Regions from separate parts of the Sulfitobacter pontiacus genome, predicted to be linked through region 1. Evidence: riboswitches for the same ligand, from Rfam matches in the RefSeq annotation. Region 1 holds a riboswitch; the other holds the start of a gene.
What was found. Region 1 has a riboswitch for thiamine pyrophosphate ahead of thiB (thiamine ABC transporter substrate binding subunit). Riboswitches for the same ligand answer to the same signal wherever they lie in the genome.

Region 1 (7,581 bases):
CGGCGTCAGTCAGATACAAGTGCCGCTCCCGCTTGTCTGCTTTTCCCACTTGGCTTTTGACAAGACCATCAGCGATCAGCGTGCGCAATACACGATTAAGGGATTGTTTTGTAACACCCAAAATCCCCAGAAGATTGTTTACCGTCGTGCCCGGGGCCCGGTTGATAAAGTGGATCGCACGGTGGTGCGCACGACCATAGGCCATATCCACAAGGATCTTGTCAGGGTCGGCTGTAAAGCCGCGGTAGGCAAAGAACATCGCCTCGATCCCCTGCCGCAGCTGTTCATCCGTCAGGAACAGCAGGTTCTCGCCCGTGTGTGATGATGGGCCGCGTCCGTCTGCCATTATACTCTCCCCTTGCTGCGCCAAGAGCTTACGTCAGCGTTATTGACTTTCCAAGAGTCAAAGGCTATCGAATCCCATGTTTTGCGTAATTATATGTCTGCACGCAGCGGGTTTCACGCAATTTTCATAAATCCCGAGGTGCTTTGAGGAAGGATACATCATGGACGGCGCATACGACGATCGCGACGGCAAAATCTGGTTGGACGGTAAAATGGTCGATTGGCGCGACGCCAATGTCCACATCCTGACCCACGCCATGCACTATGCGTCATCGGTGTTCGAGGGCGAACGCTGCTACAATGGCAAGATTTTCAAAGGCCGCGAGCATTCGGAACGGCTGCGCAAATCGGCGCAATACCTCGACTTCGAAATCCCCTATTCCGTGGACGAGATCGAAGCCGCGAAATACGAGATGCTCAAGGCGAACGGCTGGACCGATGCCTATGTCCGTGCGGTCGCGTGGCGTGGTGCCGGCCCCGACATGGGTGTCTCGGCGGCGCGCAACCCTGTGCGTCTGGCCATCGCGGGCTGGGAATGGGGCAACTATTACGGCGACGCCAAGATGAAGGGCGCCAAGCTCGACATCTCGAAGTGGAAGCGCCCGTCGCCCGAAACGATCCCCGTACACGCCAAAGCGGCGGGCCTGTATATGATCTGCACCACCTCCAAACACGCGGCAGAGGCCAAGGGCTGTTCCGACGCGCTGTTCATGGACTACCGTGGCTATGTGGCCGAAGCGACCGGCGCGAACATCTTTTTCGTCAAGGACGGCGAAGTGCACACGCCGCTGGCCGATTGCTTCCTCAACGGGCTGACCCGTCAGACCGTCATCGGGATGCTCAAGGAAAAGGGCCTGACCGTGCACGAACGCCACATCATGCCGGAAGAGCTGGAAGGCTTCGAGCAATGCTGGCTGACCGGCACCGCGGCCGAGGTCACACCCGTCGGACAGATCGGCGACTACACCTTCGAGGTCGGCGCGCTCACCCGCGAGATTTCGGAAGACTACGAAAAGCTCGTCCGGTCCTGACCTGCCCCATCAAAACAAACGGCGCGAGGGGCTCTCCCCCCGCGCCGTTTTCATGTCCGCGCCTGCGGTGCAGCACGTCGTATTAGTAAAGCGCGACCGGATTGATCATCGCCTGTACCGTGCCTTTGATCAGCGGCTGCCCGAGCACAAACATGAACTCTTGCACGCCTTCCGCGACCAGCGGTCCTGTGTTCATCGTCTCCAGAATATAGATGCCGTTGTCCTTGAGCAGCGTGACATGGCCATAGAACACCTTGTCCCCCTCTTTGGGTGGAATGGCTTCTAGGCCCCATGTGTCTGCACCCACGGCCATCGGGTTCATCGACGCCATAAACACCGCGCCTTCGTTATTCAGCCCCGGCTCGGTGGACCCCCAGGCCGTTGGGTCGCTTTCCATCATGCCGTCGGTCCAGCCCGTGTGAAACAGCACGATATCCCCTTCGTTTACCGTGATCTGCTGCGCCTCCATCGCGGCGGTGATCTCTGCCTCGCCAAAATGCTCACCGGCGGCCAACACATCTTTGCCCATGTGCTTGGCCATATCGATGATCACAGCGCGCCCGACCAAGGGCGGCACGGCATGCGTCCCCAATTTGGTCAGGCCGCTGATCGCCGAGATTTCCTTTTCGTCTAGGCAGTTATAATACATCCCGTCTTCGCCCAGATGCCCAAGCCCGTCCAACTGCGACCCGATACCGATCCAGGTTTGCAGCAGATCGTCGTTATAATTGCCCTCGTAGCCAAAGGACGACAGCTTTTGGCCGCCGTGCTGGTTCGGCTGGACCACCTGAAGGCTCAGCGAACGGGGCGGGAAGGCAGGTGTATCCGGCCCGATCACGATCCCGAGCGGCATCGATTTCCCCTGCTTGATCAGCTTGGCGGCCTCCAACGTGCGCTCGGTCGAGATCAGGTTCGCCGACCCCAGCTGGTCGTCAGGGCCCCAATGCGAATGGTCACAGTCTTGCGCCCATGCGGCAGATGCCCCGACACCGATGGACAAGGCAGTTGCGATAATCTTGGTAAATTTCATCTTTCTTCCCTCCCAGAAAACAGGGTGCAGCACCGACGGGATATCCGCTGCTCCACACCCTAGAGGGTTAGGCTAACATGAAATTCAATCAGGGCACGTAATTTCAACCGGTCAGCTGGGCGTTCCCTGCGGCGTGCTGCTGGCCTTGGATTTGGATCGATCCAGTCCCAACTGCCGTTCCCGCCAGATGATCGCGGCACCGCCGGCGATGACCAGACCGGCACCGATTAGGATTGCAGGCGTCGGGATTTCGCTGAAAAGCACCCAGCCGATCATCACCGCGAACAGCATAGAGGCATAGTCGAACGGGGCGAGCATCGACACCGGGCCAAAGCGGTAAGAGGCCGTGATCATGATCTGCGACACCCCGCCGATCATGCCCGACAGGATCAACAGCGCCGAGACTTGCCAACCGGGGTTCACCCACCAAAGCGGCTCCCAGTTGATCACCATGCCTGCGGGCAGCGTGAGGAACGACAGGCAGGTCGCGGTGAGCGAGAAATAGAACACGATGGCCGCCGTGCTGTCGGTTTGCACCAATCGGCGCACGTGGATCTGGACAAGCGCGCGCATGATCGACGCGGCAACCACCATCATCGCCCCCAGCATGGCAAGCTGCGACACGCTATCCCCGCCTACGGTAAAGCGGGGATACAGAACGATCAGCACGCCGATCAGCCCCACGGCCACCGCAGACAGTCGGAACACACGCACCTGTTCGCCCAGGAATATCGCGGCGAAGATGACCGTGAAAAGCGGCGTGGCATAGCCGATCGCGGTGACCTCTGGCAGGGGCAGCAGGCTAAGCCCGGCAAAGGTCAGCGCCATCGCCGTGGTCCCGAAAACGCCGCGCCAGACGTGGCCCATCAGATTGCTTGGCTTCAGCCCGTCGCGCAGGTCGCCGCTTTGCCATAGCCACAGGATGATCATCGGGAAGGCAAAGAACGACCGGTAGAACACCGCTTGGGCGGCGGGCACGGTGGCCGTCGCGATCTTGATGAGGGCCGCCATGACCGAGAACAGAAAGACCGCCCCCAGTTTAAGGGCGATGGCCCGGCCGGGGCGGTGCTCTGTCGTGGTGCTTTGCATGGCGCATGCTTGCGCCTGCAGGTTTCAAGTTGCAAGACCCCGCGTCAACTTGCGCGTCGTATTCCCGCCAACATGCGGAAAATCCAAGCGTTCCGCGCGACTTAGCCGATGATGCCGCGGTTTTCGCCGACCTGACCGCGGTGCAACAGCATATGGTCAAGCAGCACGCAGGCCATCATCGCTTCGCCCACCGGCACGGCGCGGATGCCGACGCAGGGGTCATGGCGGCCTTTGGTAATGATCTGCGTATCTTCGCCGGTCTTGGTGATTGTCTTGCGTGTGGTCAGGATGCTTGACGTTGGCTTGACCGCGAAACGCAGCACGATGTCCTGACCGGTGCTGATGCCGCCCAGAATACCGCCCGCGTGGTTCGACGAATAGACAGGGCCATCGGGGCCCATGCTGATCTCGTCCGCGTTCAGCTCTCCGGTCAGCATGGCGGCGGACATGCCTTCGCCAATCTCCACGCCTTTGACGGCGTTGATGCTCATCATCGCGGCGGCAAGATCGGTGTCGAGCTTGCCATAGACCGGCGCGCCAAGGCCCGCGGGCACGCCGCGCGCTGTCACCTCGATGATCGCACCGACGGAGGATCCGGATTTGCGCAGACCGTCCAGATACGCCGCCCACTCTTCTGCCGCTTTGGCGTCGGGCACCCAGAACGGGTTCTGTTCGATCTGGTCCCAGTCAAACGCGTCGCGGTCGATCTTGTGCGGGCCCATCTGCACCATGTAGCCGGTGATCTGCACATTCGGTGCAATCGCCTTGATCGCTTCGCGCGCAAGGCCACCCGCCGCCACACGCGACGCGGTTTCACGTGCCGAGGACCGCCCGCCCCCGCGATAATCGCGGATGCCGTATTTCTGGAAATAGGTGATGTCGGCGTGACCGGGGCGGAACTTGTCCTTGATGTCGCCGTAGTCCTTGGACCGCTGGTCGGTGTTCTCGATCATCAGCTGAATCGGCGTGCCGGTGGTGACGCCTTCGAACACGCCCGACAAAATACGCACCTCATCCGCCTCGCGGCGCTGTGTGGTGTATTTGTTCTGGCCGGGTTTGCGCTTGTCCATCCAGTGCTGGATCATCTCTTCGGTGATCGTCACACCGGGAGGGCAGCCGTCCACCGTGGCCCCCAAAGCAGGCCCGTGGCTTTCGCCCCAGGTGGTCACGCGGAAAAGATGGCCAAAGCTGTTGATCGACATGGGCGGTGCTCCTTTGGCGGTGATCCTTAACGGGGGCTGCACCATGCCTCAAGGGGTTTCACCTTGCGCGCGGGCGACAGGCGTTCTACCGATAAGATACCTCGGGGGGCCTGACAGGCTGAGATGTGCGCGCACGGACCCGTTGAACCTGAACCGGTTAACACCGGCGGAGGGAAGGTCTGGATACACCTCCAACGCTTTCTGACGCCGCATTTTGGAGGATGCCATGAAGTATCTTACACTTGCTGCCACCACGCTTTTCGCCACGCAAGCATGGGCCGAGACGCCCGAACTGGTGGTCTATACCTACGACAGCTTTGTCGCCGAATGGGGCCCCGGCCCCGTGATCGAAGCGGCCTTCGAGGCCGAATGCGCCTGCGATCTGAAATTCGTCGGCATGGGCGATGGCGCGGCGCTGCTGGCGCGGCTCAAGCTGGAAGGCGCGCGGTCTGACGCCGATCTGGTGCTGGGGCTTGATACCAGCCTGATCGCGGCGGCCAAGGAAACAGGGTTGTTCGCGCCCGCCACAGTGAACGCGGATTATGACCTGCCGGTCACATGGGAGGACGACAGCTTTGCTCCCTACGACTGGGGTTATTTCGCCTTCGTCCATAACGCCGATCTGACCCCGCCCGCGAATTTTCGCGCTCTGGCCGACAGTGACCTCAAGATCGTGATCCAGGACCCGCGGTCCTCTACCCCCGGGCTGGGCCTGCTGATGTGGGTCAAGGACGCTTATGGCGACGAGGCCCCTGCGATCTGGGAAGGCCTGGCGGATAACGTCGTGACCGTGACCAAGGGCTGGTCCGAAGCCTACGGCCTGTTTCTTGAAGGCGAGGCCGACATGGTGCTGAGCTATACCACATCCCCCGCCTACCACCTGATCGCCGAAGAGGACACGACCAAAGCCGCCGCCGCTTTTGACGAAGGCCATTACATGCAGATCGAAGTGGTCGGCAAACTGGCGGGCAGCGACCAGCCCGAGCTGGCCGATCAGTTCATGCAGTTCATGGTATCGGACGCGGCGCAATCGGTGCTGCCCACGACCAACTGGATGTACCCTGCCGTCACGCCCCAAGGCGGGCTGCCCGAAGGCTTTGAACAGTTGATCGAACCGGGCAAGGCGCTGCTGATCCCGAACGATGACGTGCCCGCCCTGCGCGAGGAAGCATTGGCCGAATGGCTCTCCGCGCTGTCGCAATAAGCACGAAGACCGGCATCAGCGCCGCCATTCTGGTTGCGGCGCTGATCCTTGCTGCGGTGGGGGCGGTGCTGTGGCGGGCCGAGTTCGGCAGCGGGCTTGGCCCGGCCGATTGGTCCGCGATCCGGTTTACCGTGTTACAGGCCGCGCTTTCCGCCCTGCTGTCTACCGTGCTGGCAATCCCTGTCGCCCGCGCCTTGGCGCGACGGCGCTTTGTCGGGCGCGGGCTACTGGTCACGCTGCTGGGGGCACCGTTCATCCTGCCGGTGATTGTCGCCGTGCTGGGGGTGCTTGCGGTCTTTGGCCGCGCGGGCTGGCTCAATGCGGCGCTGGCGGCGGTCGGATTGCCCGGCATCACGATCTACGGGCTGCACGGCGTGGTGCTGGCGCATGTCTTCTTTAACCTCCCGCTGGCCACGCGGCTGTTGTTGCAGGCATGGCAGACCGTGCCCGCGGAACGGTTCCGGCTGGCCGCACAGCTTGGCCTGACCCCGCGCGCGGTATTTCGCAGCATCGAGCGTCCCCTCCTGCGGCAAATCCTGCCCGGCACCGCAGCGTTGATCTTTGTGATCTGCCTGACCAGCTTTGCCGTGGCGCTGACCCTCGGCGGCGGTCCCCGCGCCACGACGATCGAGCTTGCGATCTATCAGGCGTTCCGTTTCGACTTTGACCTGAACCGTGCAGCGCTGCTGTCGCTGGTGCAGCTTGGGCTTGCGGGCAGCACCGCCGCGCTGGCGCTGTGGATCATTCCCGCGATCAGTCTGGGCGGCGGGCAGGACCGCCCCCTGCACCGCTGGGACGCACGTGGTGGGCTGCAACGCGGGCTCGACGCGCTGTTCATCACGTTGGCGGCGGGGTTTCTGCTGCTGCCCCTGACCTCGGTCGTGCTGCGCGGGGCGATCGGCCTGCCGCAAATGCCCGCCAGCGTGTGGCAGGCAGCGGGCACCTCACTCATCGTGGCGCTGATCAGCGTGGTGGTCTTGCTGGCTTTGGCCCTGCCCCTTGCCGGATGGATCGCGACCCGCGCCCGCGGCGGGGTAGAGGCGGTGGGCCTCTTGGGGCTTGCGGCCTCTCCGCTGATGATCGGCACTGGCTGGTTCATTCTGATCAACCCTGTCGCCAGCCCCTTTGCGCTGGCCCTGCCCGTCACGGCGCTGGTCAATGCGCTGATGGCCCTGCCCTTTGCCCTGCGTATTCTGGTGCCCCGCCTGCGCGACACGGTGCAGATCTATGGCCGGCAGGCGCAGATGCTGGGGCTGACCGGATGGCCGCTTTGGCGCTGGCTGATCCTGCCACGCTTGCGCCCGCAGATCGGCTTTGCCGCAGGGCTGACCGGTGCCCTGTCGATGGGCGATCTGGGGGTCATCGCCTTGTTCGCCGACCCCGACAGTGCCACCCTGCCGCTGGAAATGTACCGCTTGATGGGGGCCTACCGGATGGAGGCCGCGGCCGGTGCCGCCCTGATCCTGCTGGCGCTGTCGCTTGGGATTTTCTGGATATTCGACAAGGGAGGGCGCTGGCATGCTGACGCTTGAGACCGCACAGATCACCCAGGGCAGCTTTACCCTGCACGCCGACCTGACCCTAGCGCCCGCGCAGACCTATGCGGTGATCGGCCCCTCGGGTGCGGGGAAATCCACCCTGCTGGGGGCGCTTTGCGGGTTCATTCCGCTCAGGTCCGGC
Region 2 (7,581 bases), 1.2 Mb from region 1:
CGACAAAGGCGTGGTGGGTGTAGTCTTGCCAATCCTGCGCCGCAGCAGCGCGCCACATCGCGAAGCTGCGGCCATAGTCCGGCGCGGTCATCGGGCGGTCACATCAATGGCGATGGTCGACACGGGCGAGATGTCGGGGATCAGGCCCGCGTCATGCAAGAACGTCTCGAATGTGGCGTAGCGTCCGGCATCCATCGCCGTGGGGCGCAGGGCGAAACGGGGCAGCGTGTCTTTCCACGCGCGGGCATTCAGCTCGTCCTGCAGATCGGCAGAGGTGGCGGCGAAAACCTCCCAGCTTTCTTCGGGGTGGTTCACGATATATTGCGTCGCTTTCTCGGTCGCGGCCAGAAACCGCGCGATCATGTCCTTATCCATCGTGTCGCGGTTGGCGACGTAGATCAGCTCGTCATAGGGCGGCAGACCCTCTTCCTCGACGTAGAAACAGGTGCCATCGACGCCTTCGATATCCATCTGGTTCAGTTCGAAATTGCGGAAGGCTCCGATGACCGCATCCACCTGACCGGACATCAACGACGGTGACAGCGACCAGTTGACGTTTACCAGCTCTACATCATCCAGCGACAGCCCGTGATGGGTCAGGATCGCGCCAAGCACGGCCTCTTCGACACCGCCGACAGAGAATCCGACCTTTTTGCCCGCCAGATCCGCAGGAGAGGCGATGGGACCATCGGTCAGCGCCAGCAGGCAGTTCAGCGGCGTGGCCACCAGCGTGCCGACCCGTTGCAGGGGCAGACCTTCGTGGATTTGCAGGTGCAACTGCGGCTGATAGGAAATCGCAAGATCCGCCTTGCCTGCGGCGACCAGTTTGGGCGGGTCAGAAGGATCGGCGGGGGCGATGACCTCTACGCTCAGGTCCTGTTCGGCGAAGTACCCTTTTTCCTGCGCCACGATGATCGGCCCGTGGTCGGGGTTCACGAACCAGTCCAGCAGCAAGACCATGTCGTCCTGCGCCAGCGCCGGGCCAGAGGTCAGCGCCAGCGCGGCCAGAATGTTACGAAGTTTCATCGGTTTGTCCTTTCAACGGGGAAGGCTCGCCCATGGCGAGCAGGGTAATGGGGCCATGCCAGTAGCTGGCCAGATGGGTCGCCGCCTGCCACGCGCGCAGGCCCGAACGGCAGGCGATCACCGCACGGGGTTGATGTGTCGGGCGGGGAGCGTTGCGGAGGAAATCGGGCAGGGTGATGTGCTGCGCTGTGGGTGTCGCGGATGTGGGGGCCTCATCCGGCCCACGCAGATCGACGACCCAATCGCTTGCGCGGATCTGCGAGGGCGCGACAAATCCGAAACCGTGGTCAGGCTCCGGCGCGGTATCAAATCGGAAGCCGCCAAAACGATAGGAGGCAAGATCAAAGCTGATCAATTGCCCCAAAGGGGACGGCGACAGTCCAAGGAGGCAGGCCAGCGCCATCTGTGCTTGTGCGGCACCGATCGTGGCGACAACCGGCCCCATCACCCCCGCCGTGTCACAGCTGGCCGCGCGGTCCGGCAGATCGGGGAATACCGCCCGCAGCGACGGCGCGCCGCCGCAGAACCCGCCAACATAGCCGCCAAACCCAAGGGCCGAGGCGCTGATCAGGGGCAGGTTCGCATGCAGGCAATGATCCGACAGCACATAGCTTGCTGCGAAGCTGTCGGCGCAATCCAGCACGAGCGTCGCATCATGGCACAGCTTTGCCACGGTATCCGGCCCAAGGGTCACGGGGTGGGCCACCACGGTACACGCGCTGTTGCGCGCGGTTAGGGCGCGGGCGGCGGCGGTGACCTTGGGCGTGCCGATATCGGCTTCGGTAAAGAGCGTCTGGCGGTGCAGGTTCGACAGGGCCACGTCATCACCGTCCACCAGCGTGATATGCCCCACACCGGCCCCTGCCAGCAGGGGCAGTACCGGCGCCGCCAGCCCGCCCGCGCCGACCACCACCACCCGCGCCGCCGCCAGCGTCTCTTGGCCCGATGGGCCGACCTGCGGCAGGATCATCTGGCGGGCATAGCGGTTCATCGGGTTGCCCCCAGCCATGCAGTGATGCGATCCTCGGGCGAGGGGTTCAGGGTGATGTCGGTCACCGCCGCGACGCAATCGGCACCGGCATCAAAAGCACCCGCCGCGCGGTCGACCGACATGCCCCCGATGGCCACAAGCGGGGTCTGCCCCACCCGCTCACGCCAGTCGCGCAGACGGTCCAGCCCCTGCGCGTGCCACTTCATTTGCTTCAGGATCGTCGGGTAGATCGGGCCGAGGGCGATATAATCGGGGCGCAGGTCCAGGGCGCGGGTCAGTTCGGCCTTGTCGTGGGTGCTGATGCCCAGACGTGCGCCCGCATTGCGGATGGCGGTGAGGTCGGCGCTGTCCAGATCCTCTTGTCCCAGATGGATAAAATCACACCCTTCGTCGAGCGCGATACGCCAGTGATCGTTGATGACAAGGGTACAGTCGTGTTTGGCGCAGATCGCCTTGGCCTGCCGGATGTCGCGCCGCAGGGCAGGGGCGGGCGTGTCCTTGATCCGCAGTTGCACCAGTTTGATGCCAAGGGGCACCAGCCGCTCCAACCAGGCGGCGCTGTCGAAGATCGGGTAGAAACGGTCCAGGGTCATTCCAGAAACGCCTTTCCGATCAGGGGGGTAGAGGGCGCGGCCATATCGCGGGGCGGCATCGGGTCCGCATCGGCCGCAAGCTGTCCGGCGCGGATCGCGGTGGCAAAGGCCTCGGCCATGGCGGCGGGGTCACCGGCTTTGGCGACAGCGGTGTTCAGCAGCACCGCGTCAAATCCCAGCTCCATCGCCTGTGCGGCGTGCGAGGGCAGGCCGATGCCCGCGTCGATCACCAGCGGCACGTCGGGAAAATGCGCCCGCATGGCGCGCAGCCCGAAAAGGTTGTTCAGCCCCATCCCCGACCCGATGGGCGCGCCCCAGGGCATCAGCACCTCGCAGCCCGCCCGCAGCAATCTATCCGCGACCACAAGGTCTTCGGTGGTGTAGGGAAAGACCTGAAACCCGTCCTCGCTCAGGATGCGGGCGGCCTCGACCAGACCGAAGACATCTGGCTGCAACGTGTCCTCCTCGCCGATGACCTCGAGCTTGATCCAGCGCGTGTCGAACACCTCGCGGGCCATATGGGCGGTGGTGACGGCCTCTTTCACGCTGTGACATCCGGCGGTGTTGGGCAGCACATGGACGTCAAGCGCGCGGATCTGTTCCCAGAAGTCCTGACCGGCGCGATCCCGCCCGCTTTCGCGCCGCAGCGAGACCGTCGCCACCGCCGCCCCGCTGCGCGCAAAGGCGTCTGACAGCACCTTGGGCGAGGGGTATTGCGCGGTGCCCAGCATCAGACCATTGGCAAGGGTTTCTCCGTAAAAGGGGCGCATCTCAGCCTCCTTGCATGGGGGCGAGCACTTCGATGCTGTCGCCGGAGGACAGGGGGTGGCTGGCCCGCAGGCTGGCGGGGATAAAGCTGCCATTGACGGCGGTAGCGACTTTCGCGCCGCCAAATCCTTCGGCCTCTAGCAGGGCGGCAAGCGTGGGCGCGTCACTGTCGAGCGGGGCACCGTTAAGCTGTAGTTTCATGGAAAATCTCCGGTGTTTTGGCGTCAAGGATCAGGTCCGCCACCATGGTCGCCAGCGCGGGGGCGAGCAGGAAACCGTGGCGATACAGACCGTTGGCGCGGATCAGATTGCCCTGCCGTTCGATGCGCGGCAGGTTGTCGGGGAAGGCGGGGCGGCTGTCGACGCCGATCTCTAGGATCTCGGCCTCGCCAAAGGCGGGGGACAGTGCGTAGGCCGCGCTCAGCAGTTCAAGCACGGACCGGACGCTGGCATGGGCACCGGCGCGGCCTTCGACCATTGTGGCCCCGAGCATGTAAATCCCGTCACCGCGCGGCACGACGTAGATCGGCACACGTGGGTGCAGCACGCGGATGGGGCGGGTGATCTCGATGTCGGGGCAGGACAGCAGCGCCATTTCCCCCTTCACGCCGCGCAAATCAGGCAGATCGGCGCGCGCGTGATAGCCGCGGCAATCAACGACGAGGCCGTCTTGCGCCAGCGCTTCGGGATCGGCCTCGCCTTGTTCGAAACTGGCCCCATCGGCCACCAGCCCGCGCCACAGCTCTGCCAGCGCAATGCGGGGCGACAGGTGGGCCTCGGTCTGGAAATAGAGCCCTTTGGCAAAGCGGTCGCCAAGGTCGGGTTCAAGCGCCGTGATCTCCGCGCCGGTCAGGGTTTGGTGGCTTGTCGTGCGACGGGCAAAGCGGGTCAGATCGCTGCTGTCCCGCGCCGGAGAGATCACAAGCGACCCGCGTCGGCGCAGCGATGTGGTGCGCTGCCCCCACCAATCTGCGGCGCTTTGGCCCAGCCGGATCACGGGTTCCTCGGCGCTTTCACTTTCGCAAAACGGGGCGAGCATGCCGCCAGCCCACCAAGAACACCCTTGCGGGCCGGGCTGGCGGGCGCGGTCGATCAGATGCACGCGCATCCCGCGGTCCAGCAAGACACGCGCGGTACACAGCCCCGCGACGCCCGCGCCGATGATGGTGACCTGCGTCATGACCAGACCGCGTGGAAGTGATGCACCGGCCCGTGGCCCGTGCCGATCTCAAGTTGATCCGCGGCGATGATGGCGCGGTGCAGATAGTCATGGGCGGCCTGTACCGCCGCGCCAAGGGGGTTGCCGTGGGCCAACCCCGCGGCGATGGCCGCGGCGTAGGTGCATCCCGTCCCGTGGGTATTGCGCGTGTCGATGCGCGGCGCGCTGAGCCATGTGACACGCTCTGCGGTGACCAGCGCGTCGCTACAGATATTGCCCGCGCTATGGCCGCCCTTCATCAGCACCGCCTTCGGCCCCATCTTTAGCAGCGCGCGGGCCTGCGTGACCATCTGGTCGGCGCTGTCGGCCTCGGGCTGGTTCAACAGGCGGGCGGCTTCGGGCAGGTTGGGGGTCAGCAGATCGGCGCGCGGCAGGATATCCGCGACCAGCGCTGCGACGGCGTCTTCTTGCAACAGCGCATCGCCGGATTTTGCGATCATCACCGGATCGACCACGATGGCCCCCCGAAACGCGGAGAGCGCAGCGGCCACCGCCTGAATAATCTGCGGAGAAAACAACATGCCCAGTTTGATCGACTGCACCGAAAGATCGGACAGCACCGCATCGATCTGGGCCGCGACGATGGGGGCGGGGATCTCGTGTACCGCGCTGACGCTGCGCGTGTTCTGCGCGGTCACGGCGGTGATCACGCTGGCGGCATAGACACCATTGGCCGACATCGCCTTGATATCGGCCTGAATACCGGCACCGCCGCCGCTGTCGGATCCGGCGATGGTCAGGGAAATGGGGGTCGTCTTGGTCACATGCTCGCCTTTCGGTGGTGGGCAAGCAGACGCAAGAATGAGCTTTGTGGCGTGGACCTAAGGCCGATGCACAAAGATACCCGTTCCCTACGCCGGTATTGCCCGGATCAGGTTCGACGGGTCGGTGCACGCACCTCTCAGCCCCCTAGGGCACCCCGACGGATAGATGTTGGAACTGCGGCCCCCGTGGGGGTGTGCAGCGTCGTTGCTTTAGGCGTAGCCAAGTTCGGCAAACGGTGCAAGCCGCAAAATATTCAACCAAAGGTGGCGATATTTTGGGCAAAACGGGTGCGGTTTGGACAGCTCTCCTGACGCTTGTCAGCCGAAACAACGCCTCGTAACCCAAAGCAACGTAACGTCACATTTCCCATATTCTGCGGTGTTAACCCTTTGGCATCAGCAAACTAGGGGTGATCGCGCAAAGACCCCGCGTGGCTGCGGTATCAAGTTCTGTTCTGCGGTATTGGCATCGAAATATCTTGCCCCTAGGCTGATTGACAGATTGAGTCGGATACCCTCGGGAGGAGGGGGCCGACACTCGGGGGGATGCGTTTTCTGGCCCGTTTTACGGGTCATACCGGACGCGTCGCGACAAGCATTGGGAGGTGCTGCGTGACATCTGCAAAGATCACATCTGCGTCCTGCGCATGGGCATCCGCAGCTTTTGCGGTGCCCGTGATCCTGCGATCCCGAACAATCCAAAGATGTACAACAGGGAGAGAGACCACATGAAGAATATGACACGTTTTGCCAAGGCCGCTGTCGGGTCCTTTGCGGTATCCATGGCGCTTTCGGGCGTCGCGATGGCGCAGGAGTATGAGTGGCCGCGCATGCTCGTGATTGCCACGCCGGGCACGTCGACAGGCAGCTTTGCCTCGACCAACGGTTGGGGGCCTGCGTTGCAAAAGGAAACCGGCACCACCGTGCGGATCGTTCCCGAAGACAGCGAGCCTATGCGCTACAAACGTTTGACCGACCGCGAAGATATCGCGATCGCGTCGGTTTCCGCGTCGGAAATGGCGTTGCAAGCGGAAGGGGTCGGCGGCTACGCCTCGGCGAAACCCATGCCGCAGCGGATCTTGTGGCACCACAACGACACGCCTTGGGGCTTTGTTGTGGCTGGCGATTCCGAGCTGCAAAGCCTTGAAGACATTGGCAAAGGCGGCGTGCGTGTCACCTCTGGCGTGTTCTCGCCCGCGATTGTCTCTGCGATCACACAGGCCCTGCCTGCCTTTATCGGCATGACGCCAGAAGAAGCACAGGAAAAGATCGAATTCGTCCCGGCCTCCAGCTACGGTGAAAACTGTCGTTCGGTTGTCGAGGGGAAGTCCGATGTGGCCTATTGCTCGCCGATCTCTTCCGTTCTGTCCGAAATGGAAGGCGCACCGGGCAGCATTCGCTGGCTGCCGATGGACCCCGCCAACAAAGAAGGCTGGGACGGCTACCTCAGCTACCGCCCCATGACGATCCCTTCGACCATCTCTATGGGGGTGAGCACCGCCAAAGGTGTCGAATCCATGACGTCGAACTTCGTCTATGCCGTGCCGGTCACCGCAGAAGAGGATTTCGTCTATAACATGGCGAAGTGGATGAATGAATCCCACGACAACTACAAAGGATCGCACGCGCTGGCGACCCGCATGTCGCTGGAGCATTTCCGCAACTTCCTGGATGCCAACCCGATCCCTGTGCACGAAGGCACGGTGAAATACCTGCGTGAAATCGGGGCGTGGACCGAAGAAGACGATGCCTGGAACAACGAGGCCATCGAGAAGATGGACGCGTGGATCGCGGCACGCAACGCCGGCATGAAAGAGGCGATGGAGCAGGGCGTCGAGATGAATTTCGAGAACCAGGAGTATCTCGACATTCTGGCCAAGCACACCGACGGGCTGGAGCCGTTCCGCTCGCGTCTGTAACGCCGCGCCGGACCGTCATCGACGGCATAAGACAGGACGGAGCACAACGTGCTCCGTCCTCCTAAGACACTGCCACAGCGCCCTTATTTTCAGGATCATCCATGTCAGCAACACAACACCCTCCGGCGGCTGAAACGGCTGTCGAACCCTCGTCCGAGACGACGCGACTGGGGGGATTATTCTCGTTCACCAGCATCGCTTTTGTGTTGCTGTGTACCTTTGGCCTCGGGATGGGGCTGGCCTATGTATTCGGCGTTCCCATCGGCGGGCGGCGCCTGATCGAGGGGCAGTACTACTGGGT

Region 2: linked by a shared signal. The riboswitch ahead of thiD (bifunctional hydroxymethylpyrimidine kinase/phosphomethylpyrimidine kinase) and the one ahead of thiB (thiamine ABC transporter substrate binding subunit) in region 1 are both predicted to bind thiamine pyrophosphate.

What each region holds. Positions count from the first base shown of each region.
Region 1 is NZ_CP160849.1:1,355,753-1,363,333, reverse strand. It holds gene AB1495_RS06640 (MarR family winged helix-turn-helix transcriptional regulator) at 1-346, opposite strand, end outside; gene AB1495_RS06635 (branched-chain amino acid aminotransferase) at 507-1,376, shown strand; gene AB1495_RS06630 (cyclase family protein) at 1,459-2,406, opposite strand; gene AB1495_RS06625 (DMT family transporter) at 2,518-3,495, opposite strand; gene aroC (chorismate synthase) at 3,597-4,697, opposite strand; TPP riboswitch at 4,790-4,889, shown strand; gene thiB (thiamine ABC transporter substrate binding subunit) at 4,924-5,901, shown strand; gene AB1495_RS06610 (thiamine/thiamine pyrophosphate ABC transporter permease ThiP) at 5,877-7,433, shown strand; gene AB1495_RS06605 (ATP-binding cassette domain-containing protein) at 7,420-7,581, shown strand, end outside.
Region 2 is NZ_CP160849.1:2,564,035-2,571,615, forward strand. It holds gene tenA (thiaminase II) at 1-91, opposite strand, end outside; gene AB1495_RS12670 (ABC transporter substrate-binding protein) at 88-1,026, opposite strand; gene AB1495_RS12675 (ThiF family adenylyltransferase) at 1,013-2,035, opposite strand; gene AB1495_RS12680 (thiamine phosphate synthase) at 2,014-2,610, opposite strand; gene AB1495_RS12685 (thiazole synthase) at 2,607-3,380, opposite strand; gene thiS (sulfur carrier protein ThiS) at 3,382-3,579, opposite strand; gene AB1495_RS12695 (FAD-dependent oxidoreductase) at 3,563-4,558, opposite strand; gene thiD (bifunctional hydroxymethylpyrimidine kinase/phosphomethylpyrimidine kinase) at 4,555-5,361, opposite strand; TPP riboswitch at 5,429-5,529, opposite strand; gene AB1495_RS12705 (TAXI family TRAP transporter solute-binding subunit) at 6,090-7,280, shown strand; gene AB1495_RS12710 (TRAP transporter fused permease subunit) at 7,382-7,581, shown strand, end outside.